One region of the Shewanella frigidimarina NCIMB 400 genome, then DNA from elsewhere that is predicted to be linked to it. Evidence: riboswitches for the same ligand, from Rfam matches in the RefSeq annotation. Region 1 holds a riboswitch; the other holds the start of a gene.
What was found. A riboswitch is a leader RNA that binds a small molecule or an ion and turns the genes downstream of it on or off. The one in region 1 is predicted to bind lysine.

Region 1 (15,258 bases):
TTCCCCAACTAATTATCTCGCTAATACTCCACTAGCAAAAATGAAGTTAAAAAACTGAGCAAAACATGAGCAAGGAACTATTTTTAGATTAGCCAATAGCGTAAGTTTGTGCTCAAGTATCGGTACAAAAGTTGATCGAAATCAACTTTCGTAAAGCAATATGAATCGATTATATATTAACCAACTTAGCGCAGAGATATGGCAATAGACAACTTTTTTATGTCACTCATTCTGGTTGCAGGTAGAGTTTTGGATGAACTTTGTGACCGACAGAGAGGCCAATCGCAGTAGGAGAAGCTACTGCGAGATTAATACTCCAATGGAATGCTTTTTTGAAGCCTGAAGTAAAAAAGGATTCCGATATGTGGTTGTTCCAGTTTTTCGGAAGCCGATAAAAAGGTCAAAATTACAGTACCTGATATTACAGTGATACTACGCTACTCAATATAATGATGGGCTGATGCCAAATTAATCTAAATGTTTATATTGGAATGCTCCTAAAACCTTGGCCAATAATTGTTGACCACTACCTTTGGTTCTTCCCTTTAAGACACGGTGATGTTCTCAAATGGTGGTATTAAAAAAATGTGTTCAGGTGATAACTAACACTATGAATATATAAACTTTTTAGTTTTCACCACATTGAATAAAAATAATTTTTGATGATGCAGTAAGCAATTAAATACCATAATATTCGTTACTCGAAGTTATAAATAAATTGGTCTAGCTGGACAGGGATTCTCTGAAGTGCACTAGGTTCCATTACATAAATGTAGGTAAATATTGCTTCTATCAATAACTAGAAGTAACTAAATTAAAAAGCTTTCTGGTCATTTAATTATGTAAATAGCACTAGCAACGTTCACTTTTGGTGGAGTCCAATTGTACCTATTCAGAAATACTACGAACTATACGGGATCACCATCTACACTTTGTGTGGAGAACGATAAATAATTGCGCCACCACGAATAATCGAGCATTTTACAAAGCATATTTAGTAAATTAGCAGTTCATAGATTGGCTGCTGTCGCTGGTTAGGAGAAGTAAGGGTTGCTCCTGATAATGATGCCGTATATGGATGTAAACACTGTATAACGAAATGATTCTAGGGGATAAAGGATGAGTAGATTATCAAGTAAAAGCTGGTTGAACGATTTGATGAATATTCATTTTCGAATAGCATGGTTTCGTGTGGTTGCTTTTGCCTTTATGTGGGTAATGCTTACTGAGGGGTCAGTAAACTCATGGTTGGTTGGCGCTCCGACAGTGCTCGTTGCTACGTTGATAAGTATGGTACTGGTATCTCCTTTTTCCTGCTCGGTGATTCACTCTGTACGCTTCGTGCCTTTTTTTATTTGGAACTCACTTCGTGGTGGTGCCAATGTAGCGTGGTGCGCATTAAATCCAAAAATTCCCATAGCCCCGGGCCTAATTGATTTTCCATTACGTCTGCCACCAGGAATATCCCGTGTATTTATGGCTAATACGGTCAGTCTGCTACCTGGTACATTGAGTGTCAATTTGGGGAAAAACCATTTAAAAGTTCATGTGCTTGATACACGAAAAAATGTGTTGTCGGAACTAATGACGTTAGAAAAAATAGTTGCCAAAATGTTCAATATCTCTTTGCACGATGGAAAAGGAGATGAATGCAATGAAAATATTTTATGAAAGGGTTTGCCTGCTGGAAACAACGAAGTTGGCGTGCAAGAGCTGGAATGTATTAGATGTATATGGCTTTATTATGGGGAATACTGCGGAATCAATCCTGAATCAGATTAATTGCTTCCTAAACGCAATCAAACCACTAGGCCTTAAAACGCCTGCTAAATTGGACGATTAAATCCGTATGCAAACTCTATATGTCTCACTGGCTTTGTTCCTTTTACTGAACCTCATTGTTGGAGTGTGGAGGGTGTTACGCGGCCCCACGGCAGCTGATCGCATGTTAACGGCACAGTTATTTGGCACCACATCAGTGGCGGTAATGTTATTACTGGCTCAAGCGACAGACAAACCAGCTCTTCATGATGTGGCATTAGTATTCGCCTTACTTGCTGCGGTAACCGCGGTAACCTTTGTCCGGCGAGTCTGGGGCGATAAGGAGACAAAGCATGACACTCATTAATGTCCTATCCAGCATCCTACTCTTCACTGGGGGCGCCTTCTTCTTAGCAGGCACTCTGGGCTTATTGCGATTTCCAGATGTATACACTCGCTTGCATGCTTTGACCAAAGCCGACAACGTGGGTCTGGGTCTGGTGGTCGCAGGATTAGCAGTTCAGGCACAAAGCTGGGGCACTGTGGGGAAATTGCTACTTATCTGGGCTTTTGTGATGCTTGCCAGTGCAACCACTTCCCATTTGATTGCAAGACGTGCATTGCAGCGAGGTATCAAGCCTTGGAAACGTTAAGCCTCCTTTACTGGGGGTTTGATAGCCTGTTAGTAACCGGCTTATTTTACCTAGCCTGGCAAGCTCTCGCCAGCCCAGATATGTTCAAATCGATTGTGCTGTTTATCAGTTTCGGATTATTAATGGCTTTAGCTTGGGTAAGGCTCAATGCTCCTGATATCGCTCTGGCTGAGGCGGCTATTGGTGCAGGCCTGACTGGCGCCCTGTTACTGGCCGCGTATGCGCGGCTAAAGGATCCCCGTGTTGATGAGTCTAACAGTGAGGAAGCGCAGCCAATTATTCCGCATAAATCGATTGAAGGTGATACAAATGATGAGTAAAAAGATACTTGGATACTCGAATCAGTATGAACCTGATGCTAATAATATGTCATTGATAGATATTGGCAGCATTATGACTCCCCTTCCCCTCGTCAGAGATTTCTGTGTGGTTTCCTTTTATAAGCTGCTACCCAGCCAACGTCAGGTGGCAGCTCAAAATCAGGAGAGATGATATGGATACAAGACCTTGGTTATTGTTGCCACTATTGCTGGTGCTCGGTGTTGTACTCAGTTATGCCGTATTGTCTATACCTGATCCTGCGCAAGAGCTGCCAACAATGCTGACCGACAACATGACGATAAGTGGCGCACACAATCCTGTGAGTGCGGTGCTGCTAAACTTTCGTGGTTACGATACTTTGCTGGAGATGGGAGTCTTACTGGCAGCTCTACTTGGCGTATGGTCTCTGGACGAAATGCCCACTTATCGCGGATCAGCCCCGGACCAGATTCTGGACATCATGTCTCGTCAGCTGATTCCCGTGTTTATTTTGGTGGCCGGTTACTTAGTGTGGGCAGGAGCTGATGCACCGGGGGGAGCTTTTCAGGCCGGTGCTTTACTGGGTGCGGCAGGTGTACTGCTACGGCTTTGCGGATGGCGGGTAAACAATCGTTACTCAGGCCTTCCGTTGAGAGTGCTATTAGTCTTGGGTCTAGCTATGTTTGTCATGGTAGGTACGGGGGCGTTGCTGATCGGAAGTGAATTTTTGCGATACCCTCCTACTGTGGCCAGTGAGCTGATGTTGATTATCGAATCTGCAGCTACCCTCTCCATTGGCGCAACATTGGCAGCGCTCTTCCTCGGTGGACGGCCAAAGGGAGAAGAATAATGAGCAATATTTACCTCTATGCACTGCTTGGCGTGGGTTTGTTCATTTTAGGTATATATTCCTTAATCGTTTACGCTAATTTGTTGCGCAAAATACTGGCTATCAATGTGATGTGCACCGGGGTGTTTCTGGTTTTGGTATCGTTGGCTTCCCGTAATCATAATGTCCAACCAGATCCTGTACCTCATGCCATGGTCATTACCGGTATCGTGGTGGCCGTATCAGCCACTGCGTTGGCGCTCATTTTGATGTTAAAAATAAATAAGGCAATTGGGAAAAGCGAATTCCCCGACAAAGATTGTGAATGAGACCTCGGAACCCAGAACAGAGAAAATATAGGCCATTTCATATTGTCTCAATGATTGAGTGCCGTAAAAACTAAATAACCAAAAATGACAACATAGCAAGAAAGGACTACCAAACTAAATTAGCGGAATATTTATGCTTCACCCCGGCGCCCTATTCAATGACATAGCCTTGTTTGCAACTGGCTAAGTGAATAAGCGCCGATGAGTGATAATGCAAACAGCGTGCGTGTAAAGAGCTCTTCACTAATATTGGGCAGGCACTGAATACTAAAAAGGACAAGATTGCTGCATGGAGTTAATTTTGGAGCAAATCCCGTGGATTGTGATGCCGATCATCTTCCCCTTGATAGGGAGTATGGCTTGCTTCCTGTTTCCGGCAAAAGCGAAGTCACTGGGTCTGCTGACTTCCTTGGTTGTTTTGGCATGTGTCACTAGGCTCGGCTGGCAACTCAAAGCACTAGGATCGCTGCGCTACCCTATGGGTGGTTGGGGGGCGCCATTGGGCATCGACCTTTACGCAGATGGTCTGAGTCTACTAATGCTATTGATGGCGGCACTGGTAGGTTTAGGTATCAGCATCTATTCCAGCAGTTATTTCAGTCGCGACAAAGCGAGGCATTTTTGGCCGTTGTGGTTATTCCTGTGCGGGGCGCTCAATGCATTGTTTCTGTCAGCAGATATCTTCAATCTCTATGTCACACTGGAATTACTGGGATTAACGGCAGTGGCCCTTGTGGCATTAGCAGGTGGCGCCGACGCCTTGATTGCAGCAATGCGTTATCTATTGGTAAGCCTACTGGGCTCCTTGTTCTATCTGTTGGGCGTTGCCCTTATCTACCACAGTGTTGGTAGTCTGGACATTGCAATACTAGCACAACGAGTAGAACCGTCACCTGCGATGTGGGCGGCGGTGGGATTGATAAGTACCGGCCTACTGCTCAAAACAGCGCTTTTCCCAATGCATTTTTGGTTACCGCCCGCCCATGCTTCAGCCCCAGCCCCCGTGAGTGCGCTTATGTCCGCATTGGTGGTCAAAGCTTCCTTCTATATTCTGCTACGCATGTGGCTGGAGTTCTTTCAAACGCAGGGGGGGGCATTTGCTAATTTTCTCGGACTGCTCGGCGCCGCGGCCGTCCTTTGGGGCGGAATTCAAGCACTGCGCCAAACACGGCTAAAATTACTTATTGCCTACTCGACAGTATCGCAACTGGGCTATCTGTTTTTGGCTTTTCCGTTGGGGACGAGCATTGCCTGGAAGGGAGCACTATATATGTTATTTTCCCATGCTATGGCTAAGGCGGCGATGTTCATGGCGGCGGGTAATATTCAGTTTTTTGCGGGACATGACCGCATAGCGGAGCTCGGCTCAATAACCCAACGTCTGCCACTGACATTGACGGCATTCGCCCTAGCTGGTATCAGCCTTATGGGGCTACCGCCAAGTGGAGGGTTCATTGGCAAGTGGTTATTACTGCAGGCATCAATAGAATCCGGACAGTGGTGGTGGGGAATTATTCTGCTCCTTGGTGGATTTCTGGCCACTGGCTATGTATTCAAAGTCATTGCTCATGTGTTTACTCATGACGAACCAACAAGCCGAACGGTAACACTACCGGCCACGATGGAGTGGAGCGCTTTAGGGTTGGCTTTAATAGCAGTGCTCTTGGGCTTGTTCACATACTGGCCGTTGGCAATGTTAGAAATGGGTTCCCCCTTTGGCACAGGACATAGCGGATGAATTGGAGTACGGCTCTGCCCTTGTTGATCCTCGCCAGCTCTTTCTTGCCGGGGCTGATAATTTTCTGCTTGCCCGAGGATCGTGTCGTCACCCGCACAATGCTTAATCTGGCAGGTGCGCTATTTAAGATTGTGCTGGTCGGGGGAATGTTTTGGGGCATATTACATGGCTATCATTTTGAGGCTCGTCTAACCCTCTTACCAGGACTCGATTTGGTTCTGCGTTCTGGCCCATTGGCGATGCTTTTCGTGACACTTTCTTCCGGACTGTGGCTGGTCACTACCGTTTATGCCGTTGGATATCTGGAGGGTTCACCTCATCGCAGCCGCTTTTTTGGCTTCTTCAGTCTGTGTGTTACTGCCACGACAGGTGTTGCCCTTGCGGGGAATTTGATTACCTTCCTGCTGTTTTATGAACTACTTACTCTTTGCACTTACCCACTGATCGTACACCGCGGAACCGAAATCGCACGCCAGGCCGGCAGAAATTACCTTATCTACACTATCATCGGGGGCGCATTGCTACTGCTATCTTCTGTGTGGTTGTATACGCTTGCCGGCACTCTGGAGTTCACCGACCGCGGCTTTTTGTCCGGGCTTGATGCCTCTTTGCACCCAACACTGATGATAATCTTCTGCTTGTTGATTGCCGGATTGGGGGTAAAAGCGGCTTTGGTCCCCCTACATGGCTGGTTACCTCAGGCCATGGTTGCCCCAGCGCCTGTAAGTGCGCTGCTGCACGCCGTGGCAGTGGTGAAGGCGGGCGCATTCGGCATAATACGGGTTGTTTACGATGTGTATGGCATTGAGTTTGCCAACAGTTTGGGGCTAACCTTACCCCTAGCAATACTGGCTGCTGTAACCATAATTTATGGCTCGCTGCGCGCCTTATTTCAGGACGAACTTAAACGTCGACTCGCATTTTCTACAGTCAGCCAAGTGTCCTATATAGTGCTAGGCATAGCGCTTGCCAGTCCTATCGCGACGCTGGGAGGACTGATCCACCTGGTGCATCAGGGAGTGCAAAAAATCACCCTTTTTATGTGCGCAGGTAACCTCGCCGAGACCCTAGGGATTCATAAAATCAGCGAGATGAACGGGGTCGGACGTCGGATGCCTTGGACCATGGCGGCATTCACCATTGGTGCCTTCGGTATGATAGGTGCCCCGCCGCTCGCAGGTTTTTTTAGCAAATGGTATCTAGGACTGGGGGCATTGGACGCAGGACAAGGCTGGGTGATATATGTTCTGGCGGTAAGTAGTGCCCTCAATGCCGCCTACTTTTTACCCATATTGTATACTGCTTGGTTTAAGGCCCCTCCCGATAGCTGGCCGGCCGAACGATCTTTTGGAAACAAAGAGACGGCTTGGACATTACTTGTCCCCCCCATAGTTACTGCACTGTTGACATTGGCTTTGGGGCTTTTGGCATTTGCACCGTTTAACCTATTGGAATGGACTCGATTAATTGTGAGTCGAGGATTTGCCTAATGAACGCCATAGTGAGTGTATCCCTACTTTTATCAGCACTAGGCCTGCCGCTGCTGTTGGCGTTCCCTGCACTGCATACTCACCTACCCAGACCGATACATATGGCGCTGTTGCCAGCTGCTACGCTTGTGTTTATTCCTGTGGATTTTGCTATTGAACTGCCCTGGTTTTGGCTGGGCGCTGGGTTGGGTATAGACGCGCTATCCCGTTGGTGGCTGGCTATGTCGGTGGTGGTGTGGGGCGTTGGAGCAGCCTTTGTGCCTACTCCAGCCAAATGTGACGGCTATAATCCACAGACTAGCTTACTGCTATTATTTCTAGTGGGGCAGATTGGCGCAGTGCTGGCAACGGATATGATTGTCTTCTTCAGCTTTACGACTCTGATGAGCTACGCGTGTATTGGCCTCTTGCTTACTCATGGTGACGAAACTACTCGCCGCGCTGGGCGGATATATCTGGTGCTACTGATCCTAGCAGACATCCTGCTATTCGAGGCCGTGATGATGGCCACCGCAACAACAGAATATCTGGACTTCGCTACCCTAACCAAAGCAATGACGCTATCAGAGTCATCATCTTTTTATCTGTCGATGGTAATTGTCGGTATCGCCCTCAAGGTAGGAGTGTGGCCATTACATCGATGGCTATCTTTGTCTTATTACTCGGTTCGGCCGGCGATGGCGCTGCTGTTGTGGCTAGGCCCCGTCGCCACGGGCTTGCTTTGTGGCCTGCGTTGGTTGCCGTTAGGTGAACTTGCCGCACCCATGGCTGGAGCTGTGCTGCTAGTGATCGGCTTTGCGACAATCTTTTATGCCATGCTGTCAGTTTCGCGGGTTCAATGGAAACAGCGACTTATCTGTGTTTTCTTCATTGCGACGGGAAGCTTTGTTATAGGCTTGGGGACGGGGCTGATCAAACCTGCCCTATGGAATCAATATGGAGACTCAGCCCATGTCTTCATTGCCTCTCTAGGATGGGGACTGGCATTGATGACCGCAGGGCTAGAATGGTTCAAGAGTGGAAAGGAAACATCCGGTTCGAGCAATGAGAACCTGACGGAATTGTCTGTAGAGCGTTGGTTTGATGCCTTCATTCGTTGGGGAGGGGGGATGGGAAACGAGACTTTGCCAGAACTTCGCTCTTCATGGTTTGCCAGATGTAAGGGACTCTGGCAAAAGCGAGGATGGCAGAACACGTTCGGCACCGGTGAATACTTTTTGCAGCGTTGGTCAATTGCGACCACTCTATTTATACTCTTAGTTATTGTGACTCTGGTTCTTTTGCTGCTGGATGCTATGTAGACTCAGTAAGACAAGTTACTTAATAGAACATAATAAAATTGGATTAGAAGCTGAAGTATCCCTACGAATTTAATAACTAGCTTGTGGATCCTTGATTAAATCTTGCATCATCTTAACTCCTGCTAACCAGTGAGATTTCTGCAGTTTCAAAGACTTATATTTTTAGGGTCTTAAGCTTCAAAATAATTTTGATAGATTAATTTATCACATCTGCTATTCCGAGTTGAAATTATACAAACCGGACAAAAACGATTACGTATTCGTTAGTAAAGCAAAAAATTTCATCAATACTGAACTTTCCAAAGGTGATTACTGTATTAACACAGAAGTTAACAGCACACATATTTCAGAGTAAACATATCGATACGTTGAACACATAGTATTAAGTTTACGTTTACGTAAAAATAATACTGAGTTTTTACTCGAAATTGGGTATGGTTAGACAAACCAACTATCTGATTGGACCAGTAACAAGCTGCATCTTGTTGCCGAGACCAAACTAAAATACAACATAACCAAGGAATGATCTTATGCCTATTTACCAAGCCCCTCTTCGCGATTATCAATTCATTCTGTCTGAACTGCTTAATGTCTATAAACAAACTGATTTACGCGGTTTTGATGAAATAGATGCGGATCTCACTGATGCAATTTTGCAAGGTGTTGCCGATTTCAGCACCGACATCATGTTGCCACTCAATGCCAGCGGTGACTTAGAAGGTTGTAAACTGGTTGATGGTAAGGTCATTACCCCTATTGGGTTCAAGCAAGCTTATAAACAATACGTACAAGATGGTTGGGCAACATTAACCTGTGATCCTGAATTTGGTGGCCAAGGTTTACCTGAAGTTATCGGTACATTCGCAACCGAAATGAAAACCGCCACTAATATGGCGTTTGCCATGTATCCAGGCTTAACCCATGGCGCTTATTCAGCCATTCATGTTCACGGCAGTGATGCGCTAAAGCAAAAGTACTTAGCAAAACTGGTCAGTGGCGAGTGGACTGGTACCATGAACTTAACCGAGTCTCATGCGGGTACAGATTTAGCCTTATTACGTACTAAAGCGGTTCCTGCGGGTGACGATGTATTTGCCATTAGCGGCGAAAAAATCTTTATCTCGTCTGGCGATCACGATCTCGCCGACAACATCATTCATTTAGTATTAGCGCGTTTACCTGATGCACCGGAAGGTGTTAAAGGTATTTCACTATTTGCTGTACCTAAGTTTTTAGTCAATGCCGATGGTAGCTTAGGCGAAGCTAACAAGCTTAGCGCAACAGGTCTTGAGCATAAGATGGGTATTCATGGTAACTCAACATGTGTGATGCATTTTGACGGCGCCATAGGTGAGCTTGTTGGTGCAGCACATCAAGGTCTAAAAGCCATGTTTACCATGATGAACCAAGCACGTTTAGGTGTGGGTATTCAAGGTTTAGGCGTATCAGATATTGCTTATCAAAATGCTCTCGTTTATGCCAAAGAGCGTATTCAAGGCCGTGCATTAAGTGGCGTTAAGCAGCCTGAACAAGCTGCTGACTCATTATTAGTCCATGGCGATGTACGTCGTATGCTGTTATCACAAAAGTCGTTCAATGAAGGTACACGTGCGTTAATGGGTCAACAAGCACTGTGGCTTGACCAAGTAGAACGTCATACCGATCCAGAAAAAGCCAAACAAGCTAATGCACTTGCGGCATTATTTACACCAATTGTTAAAGGCTTTGTCACCGACCAAGGCTTTAAAGCGTGTGTTGATGCCCAGCAAATCTATGGTGGTCATGGTTATATTAATGAATGGGGTATGGAACAGTTTGTACGTGATATCCGTATTGCAATGATTTACGAAGGCACAAATGGAGTGCAAGCACTCGATTTAGTCGGCCGCAAATTACTTGCCGACAAAGGTGCAGCATTAACCCTGTGGTCAGTTATGGTGAAGGAATTAATTCAGCAAAACGTTGGTAATGACGCAATGAAACCTTATCTTGCAGGCTTAATGGATGCAGCTGGCGATCTTGAAAAAGCCACCGGTTTTATTGTGCAGTCAGCCAGTAAGAATCCTGATCTTATTGGTGCAGCGTCAATGGCCTATATGCAGTTGTTTGGTATTACAGCGCTAGCGTGGATGTGGACTCGCGTTGCGGCAACATCATTAGCCGCATTAGAAGCAGGTACTGAAGAGACTGGTTTTTACCAAGCTAAACTTAAAACCGCACAATTCTTTATGAGCTATTGGGGCAGCCAAACCCGCAGTTTACGCAAACAAATTGAATCTAGTAGCGCTGATATTGTTGATTTCGCAGAAGCTGATTTTTAATAAATAATGACACACAAAAAAGCCGCATCAATTAACTTGAAGCGGCTTTTTTATTCAGTCTGATTAGGTTTGACTTAATCCCACAAAAACTCACGAAAATGCTTACGACAAACCGACTCGTAACTTTCATTACCGCCAATGGCAACCTGCTCGCCTTCACGCATTGGTTTACCATCATGATCAAGACGCACGACCATGTTTGCTTTACGGCCACAATGACAAATCGTTTTAAGCTCAACTAATTTGTCGGCCCAAGCTAATAAATATTGACTGCCTGGAAATAGTTCGCCTTGAAAATCATTACGAAGGCCATAACACAATACTGGAATATCAAGATTATCAACAACGTGTGTAATCTGCCTCACCTGTTCTTTACTTAAAAACTGACTTTCATCAATCAATACGCAGTGAATTTTTTGCTCATCATTCGACGTCGAAATTAACTCTATTAAATTATCAGTGCTACCGAACACCTGCGCATCGGTTTCGATGCCGATACGTGATGACACTTTGCCGACACCATAACGATTATCTATCGATGCCGTCATCACTAACGTGTGCATACCGCGCTCACGATAATTATAAGAAGACTGCAGTAATGAAGTTGATTTACCGGCATTCATCGCCGAATAATAAAAGTACAGTTGCGCCAAAATGAAGTGTCCTAACGGTTAATCACATAATACCAGTCATATTACCTTTTTTAACTTAGTAACAACAAACAAAAATGCCGTATTCATCATGAATACGGCATTTCCATCACAGCTTAAATAGAACATTCACCTACATACGCTAGAGCTTAGTTCAAGTGATCACTTTTTAGCCCAAAAATGTAATACAACAACACTAATGACAAACAACATGCTACAGCAAACTAACCCAGCGATTAATGAGCCAGTAAAACCTAATACGGTGTAACCGACCAAGCTAATTAAAGCAGCAATTAAGGCATACGGCAGTTGAGTAACAACGTGATCAATATGATGGCAACTGGCACCGGTTGACGACAATATGGTGGTGTCAGAAATGGGCGAACAATGATCGCCAAATACCGCACCAGATAACACCGCAGCCAACATTGGCAACATCATCGTGCTATCACTTCCCATCGCCATGTCTGCGGCAATAGGCAACATAATCCCAAACGTGCCCCAACTTGTGCCAGTCGAAAATGCGGTAATACCCGCTAACAAGAATAACACTGCAGGTAGTAAGGCAAATGGAATATTGTCAGTGGCTAAACTTGCCATATATTTACCGGTTTCAAGCTGACCAATCACACTCGAAATTGTCCATGCAAAAAGCAATATGTAAATGGCTGGTAACATAGAACGAGCACCAACCGACATTCCTTTGAGTAACATAGACAAATCAACTTTTTGCTGAATCGCAAGAATAAGTGTTGCAATAAGACCAATTACAGAGCCAAAAAATAGTGACGAGCTAACATCGGTATTCTCAAATGCACCGAGTACATTAAACGGTAAGTCTTTGGTTGCTAGCACATCGGCGCCACTTGAAACCATAAAATACACTGTCGCGAACACCAATACCGCGATAGGTAAAAACAAGCCAATCACTTTACCGGTATCGGCTTCAGGTAAATCTGTGACTGCGCCAGGTGGTTGACCTTTTGACTCATCAAACAAATTACCACGCAGCGCATTTAATTCATGCTGACGCATTGGACCTACATCTAAGCTAAACGTTGCTACACACAGTAATAATAATAACGAAAAAATGGCATAAAAGTTCATTGGGATCATTTGAATAAAGACACTCAAATGGCCAGAATCGGTAAATCCATGGGCAGTTAAAATACCGCCAATTAATGCGATAATGTATGCCCCCCAGCTAGACACGGGAGAAATAACACACACTGGTGCGGCGGTGGAATCAAGAATATAAGCCAATTTGGCACGCGAAATATGGTAGCGGTCAGTAATTGGACGTGAAATCGAGCCGACGACTAAACTGTTAAAGTAATCATCAATAAACACAACGCAGCCTAAAAACATGGTCATTAACTTGGCATCACGTTTATTACGAATACGCAATTTAGCCCAATCAGCAAAAGCACGGGCTGAGCCGCTAACAGTGATTAATGCAGTGATCATGCCCAGCACAATCAAAAAGCCTAGAATGTACACATTCCAACTATTCAGCGCTGCGTCTTTCCAAACTAACTGGCTAGCGGTATTTAAGATATATTCGCCGCTACTAACCAATGAGAAATCAGTCAGTAATAAGGCGCCGAAAACAATGCCAACCCCTAAAGAGAGCAATACTTTACGAGTTAAAATGGCCAGAGTAATAGCCACAAGTGGTGGCAAAACAGAAAGTGCCGAATCGGCATAACTTATTATCATAATTTAATTATTTCTTCGTTGGATACGAATGGAGAAAAAACTAGAAATAAGGCTAAACATACACAGAAAGTGTATGCGTTAACTTAACTAGTAGCACTCCACAGCAATATCCATTTAATATGAATATCATTCTTTTTATCAAGTTGATAAAAACACTATGACAGTGCAGTCCCTTTCGAGAACTGCCCCAACAAATGAAGCTGATAACCCCATTTATTTCGGCATTGCATCCTTTTATGTCGAATTATTGGCATCACCCAATTCAACATGACTTTTATGCAACGCACCTCTACTTTTGTTGTTTGTACATAAAGCTCATGACAAACAACGCGAACATACAATCATAAATCGCATATTCTGCGCCAGTAAAAAGCACTAAACAGAACCACAAATAACAACAACGCCAATTTAAACAACAATTGAACAGCATTAGTTTAACGTTTTTAAATCAAATGCACACTAATGTAATGGACACAAAAACGGCAACCGCATCAAACCGTCGATATTTGAACTGAATTTTTTAACGTTATCATCAAACTCAGTACTAAAACTAAGACTAAATCCAAGACTAGCCCAATAAAAAAGGTTTCTACCGTATAGGTAGAAACCTTTTAATCGAATAACAAAACGTATAATAGTGCTTTAAAGTCGATTGAAAAAACTAACTTAATCAACTTCCCACCTAACGAGTTAACGTCAGATTAAACGAGGTTATTCAATGCCGGTACCGCTTCAAATAAGTCGGCAACCAAACCATAATCCGCTACTTGAAAAATAGGGGCTTCAGGGTCTTTGTTAATGGCCACAATCACTTTTGAATCTTTCATACCAGCAAGATGCTGAATCGCGCCAGAAATACCCACTGCAATGTACAAGTTAGGGGCGACAATCTTACCTGTTTGGCCTACTTGCAAGTCGTTAGGTACAAACCCTGCGTCAACCGCTGCACGTGATGCACCTACTGCTGCGCCTAACTTATCGGCGAGTTGTTCTAAAATAGCAAAGTTTTCACCGCTGCCCATACCACGACCACCAGACACAATAATGCCTGCATTGCCGAGTTCAGGACGGGCAGATTCAGTGAGTGACTGAGAAACAAATTCAGTTTTTGAATCTATTGCTTGGCTTAAGTTGACGACTTCAGCACTGCCTGTTGATGCTACAACATCAAATGCACTAGAGCGCACTGTCATGACTTTTTTAGCATCTAAGCTTTGCACAGTCGCAAGTGCATTCCCCGCATAAATAGGACGTACAAAAGTGTCACTGCTTACAACTTCAATCACTTCAGATATCTGAGCAACGTCTAATAATGCTGCTACGCGAGGCAATGTATCTTTACCTATACTGGTTGCCGCCGCTAAAATATGTTCGTAATCAGCCGCAATTTCAACAACTAATTTTGATACGTTTTCAGCTAATTGAGCGCCATATTGAGCGGCATCTGCCACTAATACTTTACTCACACCCGCTAGACTTTGTGCCACACTCACCGCGGCAGAACAATCTGCACCAACAACCAGTACATGAATATCACCACCAATGGCTGCTGCAGCGCTAACCACTTTCGCCGTATCAGTTTTCAAACTGACATTATCGTGTTCTGCTAATACTAAAATGGTCATATTAGATCACCTTCGCTTCATTTTTTAACTTATCAACTAACTCTTCAACAGAAGACACCATGATGCCCGCTTTACGATCAACAGGAGGTGTGACGCTAAGTACTGTTTGATGCGCTCTTAAGCTCACACCAAGATCAGCCACAGCCATAATCTCTAATGGTTTGCGTTTAGCTTTCATAATATTAGGTAATGAAGCATAACGAGGTTCGTTCAAACGTAAGTCTACCGTCACAATCGCAGGCAAAGGCATTTTCAGCGTTTGTAGTCCGCCATCGATTTCACGAGTAACCGTAATCATGTCACCATCAATTTTGACTTTTGATGCAAATGTCGCTTGTGGCATATCAGTTAATGCTGCGAGCATTTGACCCGTTTGGTTATTGTCGCCGTCAATTGACTGCTTACCAAAAATAACGAGTTGTGCTTGCTCTTTTTCTTGCACTGCCTTTAACAGCTTAGCAATCGAAAGAGGCACTAACTCTTCATCGGTCTCAATATGAATCGCTCGGTCGGCACCCAGTGCCATTGCGGTTCTTAATTGT
Region 2 (15,258 bases), 2.2 Mb from region 1:
ACCGCTCAAACATCGGTACCGACTGAAACAAATATCAACAACGACGACCCCGTTAACCCCAATATTGGTTCACTACCGATACGATTAGAAATCGATGTTAACTGGCAACCATTTCAACTGGATTATTGTTTATTAATAGATGATGAATCCATAACCCAAGGCCAACGCACCGTTGAAGATATTGAGCGTCAAACACCTGAAATTGCAGCAGTAAAAAATCAAAAGCTCAGTGTTGTTGGGCTGGCATCATTAGGTTTTAAGCTACTAAAAAGTGCCAAGGTGGTTAAGGTCCTTTTTGCTGGAGCCAGTGTAGCGGCCTATTCTTGGTTATTTTCATTTGAATTTGCCTTAGCTCTCATCGGTTGCTTAGTATTTCATGAATATGGTCATATTCGAGCGATGAAACATTTCGGCATGAAAACCAAAGGGATCTATTTAATCCCTTTTGTTGGCGGCTTAGCGCTAAGTGATGAACGCATCAACACCCGCTGGCAAGATGTGTATATTTCGATTATGGGCCCCACTTTTGGACTCATTTTATCGATTATCTCACTAGGACTTTATTGGCTAACCGGTAACGTATTCTTTGCTGGGTTAGCGGCATTCAATGCACTGCTAAATCTGTTTAATTTACTGCCCATTTTACCTCTCGATGGCGGGCATATTTTAAAAAGTATCAGCTTTTCGATGAATAGTGTTGTCGGTCTAGTTGCTTGTATTGCTGGTGCCGCTATCGGTGTGTTCATTAGCTATAGCTTAGGGCTAGCCTTACTTGGCTTTTTGTTACTGATCGGCAGTGTAGAAATTGTATTTGAATGGCGCGGTCGTCATCAAAGTCATTTATTGCCGCTAGATCGTTACGGGCAAATTTTCTCTACAGTATGGTATTTGCTCACGGTAGCAAGTTTAGTGGGTATTATTTGGTATTTTGCTGCTTCTGGCGACGAAATGTTAGCGATTCCGCTGCAGATTTTAGGCAGTTAATTGTAATTTACACATCTACAAAAACGCCTGCAATTGTAGGCGTTTTTGTTTTACTTAGCCAAAGCTATTAATCAACTAGGTTGTAATGGAAACACATTAGTCATCACCTTATACAACTCCGTTCCTTGAAGTACCGATGCTGAAGCAAAGTGCAAAATAGGCACACAATCCATGGGTAAACTAATGGCTTGGTAAGCCTGCTCAGAACCATACAAGTCTATGCGTAAAATGTTCACTAAAGGTTTACCAGCTGTTAATGGTTCGCCAACACTCGCACAATATTCAATTAAGCCAGCTTTAGGTGCATGAAACTTCTTATAATCCTTCAAGTAACACCCAAACCTTTCCATACTGGCTGGATTAACTTTTTCAGCAATCACGCCGCGGTGGCTTAAATAGGCCAATATGCCTTTGGCATCCTCTAACGCATCTGCTAAATCAATCCGTTCTTGGCTTGCAAGCTCTAAGGTAAATGCAGACACAGGTACGGAAAATTCTCGGCCTTGACTGGTCGCATACTCGGTTAATTGCCACCAAGGACAAAAGGTCGCTTCATCCATCGCGCCGCCAAAGCTATTGGGGATAATCAATGTATATGGTATCGAAAAAAATCTCGCCGCATCAATATCATACTCGGGGCAGTATAAGTGTTTGCATGATTTAGGGCCGGTATGCAAATCAAGCACGATGTCTGCTTGGTGTGCCATAGCCTGTAAATTTACCGCTAACCGATGACCTGTTGAAATCCCAAAAGAATGAGTTAGACGCGCCTGGCAAGTTTCTACCAACATTGAACGATAGGCGCAAAACAGTTCACTATTGGTTAAATGTTGGTGCTCGGCATACCAATTTTGAATATCGACGTTGTGATCAAAATACTCGCGGTTCCAATTAACCCCTGTAATGGGATCAAAACGCCCTAAAGTAAACTCACCACTCTTTTGATTAATTCCTAAAGGATTGGCTAAGGGTGCAAGCGTAATATCACCTAAAACCTGATAACCTTCCAACAAGGTCATCAGTTGATAAATTACCGCATTACCCTGCACTTCTGCGCCATGAACATTGGCCTGAATATACACACTCGGCGCTGAATTTTCGCTACCCATGAATGAATATATTGGAACGGTCAATGCTTGCCCTGTCGCCAGTTCTCCAACTTGAACTGACGATTGTATTGCTTTAGTCATATGATGATACCAATCTCATTAAATATCTGGTCAGTTCAGAGTCTCTCAGGTTTTTCAATTCAAGGCGCATTGATGTAGAAATGGCTGTTCCCTTTTAAATCGATGCAACACAGAAGTGGAATACCTGAGAGACTCCATTCTGGCGGGTTTCAAAGTACTTTATGCTGCGTTAGATGTTTTCAAAATACGACTGCATGGTCTATTTTTTTCCATAAAAAATAAGACATCTCCACCCTTCATGGCGGTCAGATGCTGGAGGTGAGTAATGCAGGAGCTTGTTACCGAGAATCACTATTCGCTTCAATCATCTGCCTTGCCTACAGCACTTTGAACTCCCGCTGAAAGATCACATCTTTAATAGGATTGGTATTACTCAAACAAGTTTTGGTGCAAGGCATTAACCACTTGCGCCGCTTCCGACTCTGCTACCAACACACATAAATTATGTGGGCTTGCACCTTGGCAAATCATCCGAACATTGTGGTTTTCAAGCACTTTAAATACCCGACTACAAATGCCAGCCGTCGAGGCAATACGATTACCGATGATGGCGATTAACGCTAAATTTTCCTCAACTCTTACACGACAATGTTGCGACAACTCTTGTAGTAATGACTCACTGAGTAACCCTTGACCACTTGAATCAGAACCCGTTTTATCTAAGGTTAGCGAGACGTTAACTTCCGAGGTCGTGATTAAATCGACTGATATTTTGTGTCGCGCTAATGTCGCAAACGTTTCAGCCAAAAAGCCCTGAGCATGTAACATTTGCAAGCTATGCAAGTTAAGTAAAGTTTGATCGCGGCGTAATGCCACCGCTCTAAACACCGGAGTATCTTCAACTTGATGACGTATCCAAGTACCGCCCAATTCAGGCGCTTTACTTGAACCCACAAACACCTGAATTTTTTGTCTTACTGCCGGTAAAATGGTGGCGGGATGCAATACTTTAGCGCCAAAGGTAGCCATCTCAGCGGCTTCATTAAAGCTAATTTCAGCAATCGGGCGGGCATTAGGGGCAAGGCGTGGATCAGTGGTATAAATACCGGCTACATCGGTCCAAATCTCAACCGCTGTGGCACGAAGCGCTTCGGCAAGTAATGCCGCCGAATAGTCGCTGCCACCACGGCCTAATGTTGTTGTTCGTCCTTCTTCATCTGCACCAATAAAGCCTTGAGTAACGATAACGTAACGCGCAAGTAATGGCTGTAAAAAGTCACCCGCTAACGTTGAAATAGCTTCAATTTGTGGCTCTGCGCGACCAAAGTGACTGTCGGTACGTAATACTTGGCGCACATCAAAATGATTTGAAGCGGTGCCCTTTTCCCGAATAACCGCAGAAAATAAAATCGATGAACATTGCTCTCCCGTCGACAGTAACTCGTCCATAACCGCTTTGCTGCGATTCAGCTCTAACGATTCGCTGAGTACTGACATCCGGCTGAGTATTTTATCAATACTGGCTGCCACGTCTTGCGGACGACCGAGTTCATCTAATATCGCATATTGAATTTGAGCAATTTGCTTAAGCAATACCAAACGGCGTTCATCATTAACATTAGCTTGAGTTAACTCAACTAATAAATTGGTCACTCCGCTGGAGGCGCTTACTACCACAAGACGAGTAGCTTGATTAGCCAACACAATATCTGCACAACGGCTCATAGAGGCGTAATCAGCAACTGACGTGCCGCCAAATTTGGCAACGACTAATTCTGGGGTATCTATTTCAGACTGAACAAAGCTCATACTGATGCCTCCGCTGTTTGCGAAAGACTAAAAAATAAGATGTGATTTACTAACATGATATACGCTCCGAACACACTACGTTCGAAGAGCCTGGTGCTAAGATAACGCACCCTTATAGAAGGGAAACAGCAATCATCACCAGAAGCTCTCCACCAAAAAAATAGGTGACAATCGTTAGGATTCAGCCTAATCGACCGATATCAATGTTTGCCAAACAAACTGATACCTCGGCGCTAATCTCCATCATAAGTGGTCATCGGATTGGCATCCTCTCACTTACTACCTAGTTAACGCTCCTCTTCTGTTCCTCCCGAAGGAGTGGGTTGAAAATAGCAACAAATCACCTATCAAGTCAATCAGCAAACACAGTAAAAATACACTGCTGCGATAAAAAATATCGTTGCGTTGAGATATTCTGTTGCTGTGCCCTCTAATTAATGATTGTTCTCTATTACGAAAAAACGCCAATATATATGCAAAAAATATTATGAATGGTAAATTACCGAGACAATCGAACATTGATTGTCCCCAAATAATACATCAGTTGTTCTTCTACAACGGTGCAGTTTAAATTACGCCATTATTTACCCAGTATACGAGCCTATCTCAGGCCACTCACTCACCACCCTTAATCGGTGGTTAAACATCCCCATATCAACTTCAGGTTTGATAATATCAAGGCACGCAATCAAAGATAGTAAACCTTGATTAACGTAGTAAATTGCATGTTGATTAAACTCTCTGCCAAGCTCAATAGCCTGTTCTTTATCAATAAAAATCGCCCAACTCTTTTCCATATGCGACAAATCAGGTGCTGCACCGATTAGCGCACGATAGGGGCGGTTATATTGTTGAATTTTAGATTGAAGCTGACGATCGAGTAAGCGATTTTGACTAGGAGAGAGTCTTGAACCACGAGGGTTATGAGCAGTAACAATAGCAAATGGGAAATCATGTGAAAGGCGTTGAGTGAACAAAAAATGAGTGCTTTGATACTCATTCCACAATGTATCTATAACATTTTCCATAATAAATTTTCGTCAATTAAGCCAAAATTAGTCTAGCAGATAGGTTAGAGTTCTAAAAGGTCTGCTATCTAAATCAACAGTATTATATTAGAAAACCATTAATTATTATTGTCTTAGCAAGGTTAATCTTTCATATACTTGAGTGTTATATTAATTTTTTAACATTTAATTTGTTAACAAATGCCTAAAACGAGTACAATAACCATCACGCACTATTAAATCACTGTAGCAAAGTTAGCTACATACACCTCAAAAACTCAGCAAATGTTGTTGTGAGTGTGATGATTTTTTGATGTAAAGTTTACAGTCGTACTAAATTTGTTCTACATTTGATAAAACATTAATACGATTAAATAAGTTTGCTATAGAAGGAACTATCTTTCTAAATCGCATTCATAGTAAGTAAGCTTAAGTGCAACAAATTTTACACCATCATGCATAAGTGCAAACACGTACCTTGGCGTAGTGGAAATTAATCGACGTAAGCAGACTCAGTAACCAGCATTAAGTGTTACATAATAGAGTTTATAGAGAGTGTTTAATTCAGGGTAGACATAGATAAACACCAAAAAATATCGGAATGTTAGCGCATTAGCTAAAGCGCTATTGCAATCTAATTAGCACACTGTGGCTAGAATCGAATTTTATAAAATCAGGTAAATATCATGCAAAATCCGCACATTTTAATTGTTGAAGATGAAGCTGTAACTCGTAATACATTACGCAGTATTTTTGAAGCTGAAGGTTATGTTGTCACTGAAGCTAACGACGGCGCAGAAATGCATAAAGCCATGCAAGACAATAAGATTAACCTTGTTGTTATGGATATTAATTTACCAGGCAAAAACGGCTTATTATTAGCTCGTGAGCTACGTGAAATTAATAACATCGGTCTTATTTTCTTGACTGGCCGTGATAACGAAGTTGATAAGATTCTAGGTCTTGAAATTGGTGCTGATGATTACATCACTAAACCGTTCAACCCTCGCGAATTAACGATTCGTGCTCGCAACCTATTAACTCGCGTTAATAATGCTGCAGCAGAAACTGAAGAAAAAGGTTCTGTTGAGTATTACCGTTTTAACGGTTGGAGCTTAGAAATCAATAGCCGTTCTTTGGTAAACCCACAGGGCGAAGCTTATAAGCTTCCACGCAGCGAGTTCCGTGCGATGCTTCACTTTGTTGAAAACCCAGGTAAAATTTTAACACGAGCTGACTTGTTGTTAAAAATGACTGGCCGTGAATTAAAGCCCCATGACCGCACTGTTGATGTGACAATTCGTCGTATCCGTAAGCACTTTGAAAGCTTGCCTGATACGCCAGAAATCATCGCGACAATTCACGGTGAAGGCTATCGTTTTTGTGGTGACTTAGAAGCATAATCTTTTAAGGTTAGCCGCAATAAAAAACCAGGTGAATCACCTGGTTTTTTTATATCTGCTTTTTAGTTAATCATGGAACGCCATAGTGATTACTTCAGCTGTTGATCTAAAAATGCCGCTAATGATTTATATAAATGATTACGCACTTTCTCGCCACGCATTGAATGCTTAGACCCTGGGTAATCCATCATTTGGAATAACTTACCCTCATCTTGTAACGCTTTATATACTCTAGTGCTGTTTTCAAACAGGACATTATCATCAGCCATACCGTGATACATCAATAAGCCCGATTGATAATTTTTTACATAAGGTAAAATACTGCTAGCGTCGTAACCTTTTTTATTGGTTAGTGGGTTACCCATATAACGCTCAGTATAATGAGTGTCGTACAAACGCCAATCCGTTACTGGCGCACCCGATATTGCCGCTTTAAAATAACCTGGTGCTTTAAATTGACTCATCAACGCCATATAACCACCATAACTGTGACCATAAATAGCAATGTTGTCACCATCAATAAATGGCAAGCTACGTAAGTAATCAACGCCAACTTTTTGATCGTTTACTTCAGCATCACCCATGTTTTGATAAATCACATGTTCAAATTGAGTCCCACGGTGCGCTGAACCACGATTATCTAATTGAAATACCGCATAGCCTTGCTGCAGTAAATATTGAGTAAAATAATCTGCTTCGCTCCAGCTGTTGACCACTAGCTGAGCATGCGGCCCACCATATACACGCACCACAACCGGATACTGCTTAGCGGCATCAAAAGGCACTGGTTTAAACAATCTGTATTGCAATGCTTGACCATCTTCAGCGCTTAATTGACCAAACTCAGGCATTTGCCATAAACCTGCATAATCATAAAGCGGATGATTTTTATCAATGTCATTTTGCTCAACCCAAGCTAACTGCTTGCCAGAATCATTGTGCAAACTTATCTGCGGCGGTTGCTGTAAACTACTAAAGTAATCTAAATAAACGGGCTTTTTATCCGCAAATACAGCCTCATGCATACCCGATGCTTGGCTAATTCGCTCAATAGAATCCATACCTTTATTAAGATTAACCCGATACAAATGACGCTCAACAACGCTGTCTTTTCGACCGCTAAAATATACCCAACCCGTTGCTTCATCGACAAACTCAAGTGTATCAACAGCCCAATCACCTTGGGTTAATTGCTTAAGTTGTTTGCCTTGTAAGTCAAATAAATACAGATGATTAAAACCATCACGCTCAGAGCCCCAAATAAGGGCCGCTTGTTGCTTTAGGAAGTGTAAATCATTGTTTAAATTTACCCATGCTTTGCTGCGCTCTTCAATCACCGTTTTAGCTTGTGTCGGCTGAGAGATTGCAGCAATGCGTAGATCCAGCGTTTGTTGATCGCGGCTTTGCCATTGGAACGACACATGCTGGCTGTCGGGTAGCCAATCTACGCGAGGTAAATACATGTCCTTTTGTTTGCCTAAATCAATCCAGCTAATGGAGCGGTCTTTTAAGGTCACGACACCCAGTGCTATCTCAACATTGGCTTTACCTGCATAAGGGTAACGCTGCTCGGTTAATTTAATCCCCTCGGCGTAAATTTCATTACGAGTCACTAACTCAACACCGGATTCATCGATACGAGTAAAGGCAATTGCAGACTCATCGGGCGCCCACCAATAGCCTGTCATACGGTCCATTTCTTCTTGGGCAACAAACTCTGCCATGGCATTTTTAATTGGCCCTTTACCATCTGTGGTGAGTGCCGTTACTTTTTGGCTATCCAATGACAATACAAATAAGTTTTGATCGCGCACAAACGACACAAAGTGACCTTTTGGAGACAAACGCCCATCGGTTGCAAAACCGTCACCGGTTGCAAGCTCAGCCACCTTATTGCTGGCAACGTCATATAAATACAACTTACCCGCAGCAGGGATTAAAATATGTTGGCTGTCTTCAGACCAGAAATACTCCATGATCCCTTGGCCATAAATTCGTTGGCGCTCTCGGCGAGCTTTTTCTTCATCAGACAGTTCTCCAGCCTCTAATTGATCAGCATTAATCAGTATACTGCGCTTACCCGTAGCGATATCCATTTGCCATAAATCATACAAATGTTGATTATCGGCTCGGTTCGATAAATAGGTTACACGCTTTCCGTTAGGCGATAAGGCCAACCCACGAGGGCTTGAGCCTGCTACGGCTGGTGACGCATGAATACGTTCAATGGTCAGTGGTGTAGTGCTACCGTTGATTGCAGTCAGTGTCGCGGTAGTTGATGAGTTCATTATGCTGCCTTGAGCGGTTGCTGTTGCTGAAAAAACCGAGCTAGTAAAAAGAAGTGGCACGGCAGACACTGCCGCTAAAGCATGATGCTTCCATGTTGTTGTCATTATTATTAATCCTTGGGGCAATTCAATCCGCCCACATTTTGCCTCAATTAACAGTAAAACCAAAACCTCAGATAACAATCGCTGAAATTAGCGTCATTGTGGGGTATGATTTGCACATAACTGATAAGAATTAACAACATCGACCTTAACCTCGCAAAATCTCATAGGAAAAATCATGCAGACTTTGGCACAAACCCTTAGCGTACAAGCCGTAAACGCGTCTTTAACACAACTACTATTAACCTTAGCTGATACCTCAAAAGCCATTAGTGGTGCGGTTCGTCACGGGGCATTAGCGGGCGTTTTGGGTGCAACAGAGCAAGAAAATATTCAAGGCGAAACCCAGAAAAAACTGGATGTAATCACCAATGACATGCTTAAAGATGCCCTTAAAGCCGATGGCAATGTACGTGGTTTAGCGTCTGAAGAAGAAGATTATGTGGTTGAGGTGAATGCTAAAGGTGAATACCTGGTGTGTTTTGATCCACTCGATGGCTCATCAAATATCGACATCAACTCATTAGTGGGCACTATATTTTCAGTATTACCTGCACCCGCTGGTGAGTTAAACGAACAAAGCTTTTTACAAGCTGGCCGCAAACAAGTTGCTGCGGGTTATGTGTTGTATGGCCCATCAACCATGATGGCGCTAACCACAGGCCAAGGCACTCAGTTTTATACTCTTGCTCCAGACAGCCAAGAGTTTTTACTGACCGACGATAGCGTGCAAATAACCCCAGACACTGCCGAGTTTGCCATTAATATGTCAAACCAGCGTTTTTGGGAAGCACCAATGCAAACCTATATTGCCGACTTATTACTCGGAGAAATAGGACCTCGTGAGCAATCATTTAACATGCGTTGGATTGCAGCAATGGTCGGTGATGTGCATCGTGTATTGTGCCGTGGCGGGATATTTTCTTACCCGACAGACAATAAAAACCCAGCCAAACCGTTCAAGTTACGTTTAATGTATGAAGCCAACCCAATGGCATTGCTAGTTGAGCAAGCTGGCGGTAAGGCATCAACAGGTTATGAAACTATTTTGGACATTCAGCCAACCGAAATTCATCAGCGCGTTGCGGTGATTTTAGGTAGCGCTAACGAAGTTGATACCTGCTTGAGCTACCATGGTATTGATTACAGCGAAGAGCCATCAATTGATTAATTGATTATGCTGTAGAAAAACCGCCTTCTGGCGGTTTTTTCATTTATGCGCTGCTGTTGAACTCATTGATGATCTGACTAAAGTGAACAAATACAGTGAACCACAATGTTGCATTGTGGTCAGGAAACGAGAGTAAAGAATCATTTCTTTACAATAACTTAAATACCCACTAAGTTATTTTAAGGAAATTAATAAGGGACTATAACGATGCCGCACGCCAGATCATCGAATAAAAATAAATATATTGCGGCTATTTTACTCTTATTGCTTATTAGCATGAGTGCTTATGCTTATCTGATATCCACTAAAGCACCTACAATAGAAACTGGCACTATTTTAGTACTTCCAGTGCAACTCGCAACAGACAATACAGACTCACAATGGAATCGCTATGCCGCGATGGATATGCTTATCAATAAGCTCAATGTCAGTGTTAGTTACCCATTGCTGCAAACCGAAGATATTATAAATATCATCTCGCTTATCGCTAATGACCACTTGAGCCAAACTGTCGACATTCAGCAATTAATGGCTGTTTCTGGTGCGGGGTTGGTGATTGAATCCAGTATTACCAGTGCCAATAATCAATATCAATTAGCATATACATTACATCAGCAGCATCATACAAAAGTGGGAGTCATTAACGCTTCAAGCATCGAGCAAGCGTTATTAACAGCAGCAAACGAGATTACTGAGCGGATCAATCCACAACACAATTTACAAAATAATTTACAACAGAATCAACATCATAAAAAGACAACAACTCAATACCATTCACGTCTTAGTGAACCGCTGTTGTTCAATGCAATGACACAGCTACAACTTGGCGACATTAAAGCTGCTGAGCAGCACTTATCCAAGCTCATACGCTCCACACCAGACAACTTAGTTGCCATACGTCTGCTAGCCAGCATCCAATTGCAGCAACAGCAATATCAACAGCTTAATACCACATTGATAGCAGCAATCGATCTAGCTACGCATCAGCAAGATGAGCGAGAGCTAGCCAGACTAAGATTGTTATTAGCGCAAAGCTACACCGAAACCGACAGAATAGAACAAGCATTAGGTGTACTTACCATTGCCAAAACCAATGCTGCTAAAGTGAAAGACTGGCTAACATTGGGCTATATTTCACAGCTTGCGGGCATGATAAACCAGCGCATAGGTCGTAATGATGAAGCCAGAGAGCAGTTTAAAAAAGCCATTGAATATCATCAAATGATGAACTATCCCATAGGACAAACACAGGCGCTGAATGAATTGGCAGAACTTGAGATAATTGAGTTCAACTACCCACAAGCTTATCGCTATATTAATCGCTCTTACGAGCAGGTTGCTCATCGCGGATTAGATGATTTAGAAAAGACGACATTCAAGCTGATGACCAAGATAGAAAATAAAATGCAGCATAGATAGCATCTACTATTTTCGACACAGCGACCCTGTAACAGATTCGTCAATTTAAAGCCTTAAGCATATGACCTTAAACATAAGGCCTTAAACCTTAGACATAAAAAATGGCCTGCATAGCAGGCCATTTTATTCATACTGCTAAGCGAATCTTATACTTTCTCAGCTGCAGCTTTTGCAGCCTCAAGCTGATGCGCTTGTTCAGTTTGATCAACAATGGTTAGTACCGCAGTATCACCGACCACATTACATGAGGTTAATACCATATCAATAATACGGTCTAATGCTGCAACAATCACAAATGCCTCTGCTGGTAAGCCTAATTGGTAAATCAATACCCCAATCATCACCATCCCACCACCAGGAACACCACCAGCACCCACCGACAGTAAAAATACGCTGAACAATAACGATGGAATTTGATCATTACTGATTGGCATACCAAAGGCGTTTGCAACAAAGAAAATCGCAATAGTGATATAAATCGACACCCCGCCCATGTTCATGGTTGCCCCCAGTGGCACACCAAAACCAGCCACAGCTTGACTCACACCTAGCTTGTCAGTAAGAGTACGCATGGTTACCGGAATAGTGGCGTTTGAGCTAGCAGTAGACAATGAGAATAGAATTTGTTCTTGAGTTTTATCTCTGAAAGTTTTCGCTGAAATAGGAGTGAACAGGCTAACAGAATATGGGTATACGATAAAAATCCAAATCAATAATAAAGCCAAAATAAGCACTAAATATTCAACTACACTGACAAAAATCTCAGGCTCTAAGGTTGCGCCTAATTTAAACATTAAGGCGAATACACCGTATGGCGCTAAACTCATTACCACTGAAATTAAACGCATCATGATTTTATTGGCGGTTTGAAACCCTTTAACTGCTCCCTCAACCGATTGCCCCATTGATTTAATGACACCGCCCATTAATAGCGCCATAAAAATCACTTGCAACATATTGCCAGAGGTAAAGGCTGAAAACGGGTTGTTTGGTACAATACTCACAATTAACGACATTAAATCAGGCAGTTCTGTGGCGGTAATATCCAGCGAACCGTTGCTCGACATATCCACGCCTTTACCGGGCTCAAATATCATTGCGACGGTAAAAGCAGCTAAAATCGCTACCATGGTATTAATAATATAAAACCCAAAGGTTTTACCCCCTAAACGGCCAAAGCTTTTTAAATCTTGTAACTCACACACACCGCACACAATACTCACAAACACCAGTGGAACCACTAGCATCATAATCATATTGACGAACATGGTGCCAACACCACTGGCTAGGCTAACTAACGTGCCACCAAAAAAGCATTATCTGCCAGTAAAAACTGCACAATACTACCAAGCAGAACCCCAAAAAACAGACCGATAAAGATCCGTGCTGAAAGTGATTTTGTCATCTATAAATTTCCCTTCGAAATGGCAACTTCTGTTGCTAATTATTGTTATACCAATCCTGGTGTTTATTCTTTTCGAGCGCTGAAATACTGAGACATAGCGCAATATATTTCAATCACCTTATGAACAAAAGTGATTACTTAATCGACGCTTAACAAGCGTGCAATATAAAAGTTAGATATAACAACAGATTATATACTTAGTTAATCATTAACGATGGTAGAACCAGTGACAGATTTACTACGAAAACAGCTAAAATTTGTGCGTATAGCATTAAAATCAAGCCGACAACGAGAGTAACAATCAATTTGAAGGTTTTACTTGCTGATTAAGTGAGCTCGACTCTGTTTAATAAATGGGGTTAGCTGGCTCAATCAGCGTAGTGTTTTTTTTATTCTGCACAGTGGTTTTATTATGAAGAGTGGTTTTATTCTGAACAGTGGATATTAAGCAACGTCAGTGACATGGATTTGGCTAACATATGTTGTTGTTTAATGCTCACGCAATGTTGTCCGAGCCATTGCACTAACGCTAACCACTGCGAGCTGTATTTTATTGATTGAGAGGAAGATTGATAAGCAGATAGAGACTTTGATTGTTCGCCAGAATGTGCATCTCGATGTAAGTTATTAAGGTAAGCCCATTGCTTGTGTTGTTTATGAAAATCATCCGTCGAATTTGTCTGGGCTAACGCTAATAACTTATCAGGCGACTCTAGCGCAAGTTGCGGCACTATAATGCTGCTGCAAGACTCAAGGGTATTAGCAATCATTAATCCTGCAGGGTCAAGGTCAGTAAAGCTAATTACATTGATGTTGAGTGGTTGAAGTAAGTGTAAAAAACGCTTTCGACCTGCTGGCGAATAGTCATGACTACCACGGTATAACACCATACAGTTATTAATGATGACCTGTAAATCTGGGGTAAATGAATTAGCAAAAAAGTGATCAAAACTGTCGAGGTTCTCTACCACGATGAGGTTCGTTAGATTGAGTTGCTGACAAAGCGCAATCGCACTGTCGACCTTTAATCGCAGTGAACAATTATGTACAGATAATAAATCGGCAACGGAACCTGGCGCTAAATCAGTCACTTGGTCTTGAGATAAACTAGGCGCTAGCTTAATTAATACATAGTCAGCTTCAGGGCTGATGTTAGCGTATTTTTCATTAGCGCTAAGTTGTGACATCTGTTGGCGGGGCACATCAAAATCAAGGGCCAGAATATCTAAGCCCGAATCAATTTGGGCCATGTTACGCAGTAAAACATAATCGTTTGCAGTCAAATACAAGTATTTGTCAGTTCCATCGGTCTCACCTATTTGCCACAACTGATACAACTTGTTCCAATCGGCAGTGAACTTCACTCGCGGCAAGCGCTGCTTTGCCGCGTGTTCCATTAGCTGTAACTGTCTTTTGCTTAAGCTAGCCATAACTCAACATCGTTAATGATAAAGTTACCGCTATAAACCGGATCAGGTTTACCTATCGGTTCAAGCTCAAAGTAATTTTTATGCTCATCGGCTAAACCTTCATAACCGCCAATGACTTGATAAAGCCAACTTTCGGCATCCCATGTTAATTGCTTCTCTTGCAAATAGCTTAATGCCGATTGACGTAAACCAGAATCAATCACTTCACAAAAATATTCATCCACGGCTATTTTAAGGGGATTTTCAGGGATATCGAAATCCTCACGGTCGCCCATTTCAAAGGTCACGTTGTGCTCACGAAGTACCGCAGGTAACGAGTCGCGACTAATGGCTTTAACTTGTGCCACTAACCCCATCAGCTCTAGTTCGTGATGAGGGTTTGACACATCAACACTTGCAGGGGCTATCAGCGCTTCAGCACAATTAAATAATACCGGCACCGCTTTATGCACTACATGGTTTTCAGGTTGATAATCAGGATGCATGTTGGTGTGCAGTAACCAACCTTTTAGTAATCGGGTGCGCCCTTGTATTTGCCTAAATCGCCCTAGTAACTCATACAATCTCGCTTGGACAATACTCAACTCTTGAGTACATTGACTTAAGGTTTCTTGCAAGCTGGTCATCAACAAACGGCGCAATTCACGGATATCACCAGCAATTTCACCTAACTCGCTAAATTGAAACATTTCTAAGCCGTTTAGCAGCTCTGACACCTGGCTTTGGGCTAATTCGTTTTCGCGAATTTTGGCACTTATAGTCCCAACATAACCAAATTCGTTATTAATTCGGCTCCATAACACCCGGATTGAATAACGTAAACTGTCGGTAAAGCTGTACACATGTTCATTTAAATCGGCTAAATAGGCTTCTGCAGCACTGAAATCCACATCACGGCGCGCTTCTTTATAATGATCGGCTAAGGTTTTTATTGTCGCTAGCGCTGAGCCGACGTTGGCATCAATCTGTCGATTACGTTCGTCGCTTAATGCTTCTTCCAATAATGCCCGCACCGAACGCTTTAAGCGCAGTTCTTGATCCGGTTCTGGTCGCCATAAAATGCCACTTTTTTTCAGTTTTTCGATAACGCCAGCATCATGGGCTGTATCG

Region 2: linked by a shared signal. The riboswitch ahead of lysC (lysine-sensitive aspartokinase 3) and the one ahead of SFRI_RS14215 (Na+/H+ antiporter NhaC family protein) in region 1 are both predicted to bind lysine.

Annotation. Positions count from the first base shown of each region.
Region 1 is NC_008345.1:3,289,520-3,304,777, forward strand. Features, by position in the region: gene SFRI_RS14150 (Na+/H+ antiporter subunit E) at 1,120-1,671, shown strand; gene SFRI_RS14160 (MrpF/PhaF family protein) at 1,916-2,128, shown strand; gene mnhG (monovalent cation/H(+) antiporter subunit G) at 2,115-2,414, shown strand; gene SFRI_RS14170 (Na(+)/H(+) antiporter subunit B) at 2,402-2,734, shown strand; gene mbhE (hydrogen gas-evolving membrane-bound hydrogenase subunit E) at 2,908-3,564, shown strand; gene SFRI_RS14185 (Na+/H+ antiporter subunit C) at 3,564-3,872, shown strand; gene SFRI_RS14190 (complex I subunit 5 family protein) at 4,162-5,610, shown strand; gene SFRI_RS14195 (complex I subunit 5 family protein) at 5,607-7,100, shown strand; gene SFRI_RS14200 (proton-conducting transporter transmembrane domain-containing protein) at 7,100-8,401, shown strand; gene SFRI_RS14205 (acyl-CoA dehydrogenase C-terminal domain-containing protein) at 8,932-10,722, shown strand; gene SFRI_RS14210 (thymidine kinase) at 10,797-11,375, opposite strand; gene SFRI_RS14215 (Na+/H+ antiporter NhaC family protein) at 11,535-13,094, opposite strand; lysine riboswitch at 13,175-13,391, opposite strand; gene SFRI_RS14220 (electron transfer flavoprotein subunit alpha/FixB family protein) at 13,793-14,716, opposite strand; gene SFRI_RS14225 (electron transfer flavoprotein subunit beta/FixA family protein) at 14,718-15,258, opposite strand, start outside.
Region 2 is NC_008345.1:601,670-616,927, reverse strand. Features, by position in the region: gene SFRI_RS02765 (site-2 protease family protein) at 1-984, shown strand, start outside; gene SFRI_RS02760 (succinylglutamate desuccinylase/aspartoacylase family protein) at 1,056-2,174, opposite strand; gene lysC (lysine-sensitive aspartokinase 3) at 2,544-3,923, opposite strand; lysine riboswitch at 4,058-4,232, opposite strand; gene SFRI_RS02750 (DUF3293 domain-containing protein) at 4,508-4,951, opposite strand; gene arcA (two-component system response regulator ArcA) at 5,617-6,333, shown strand; gene SFRI_RS02740 (S9 family peptidase) at 6,423-8,726, opposite strand; gene SFRI_RS02735 (class 1 fructose-bisphosphatase) at 8,902-9,894, shown strand; gene SFRI_RS02730 (hypothetical protein) at 10,102-11,313, shown strand; partial or broken gene SFRI_RS02725 (dicarboxylate/amino acid:cation symporter) at 11,460-12,718, opposite strand; gene SFRI_RS02720 (DUF7281 domain-containing protein) at 13,144-14,148, opposite strand; gene SFRI_RS02715 (hypothetical protein) at 14,136-15,258, opposite strand, start outside.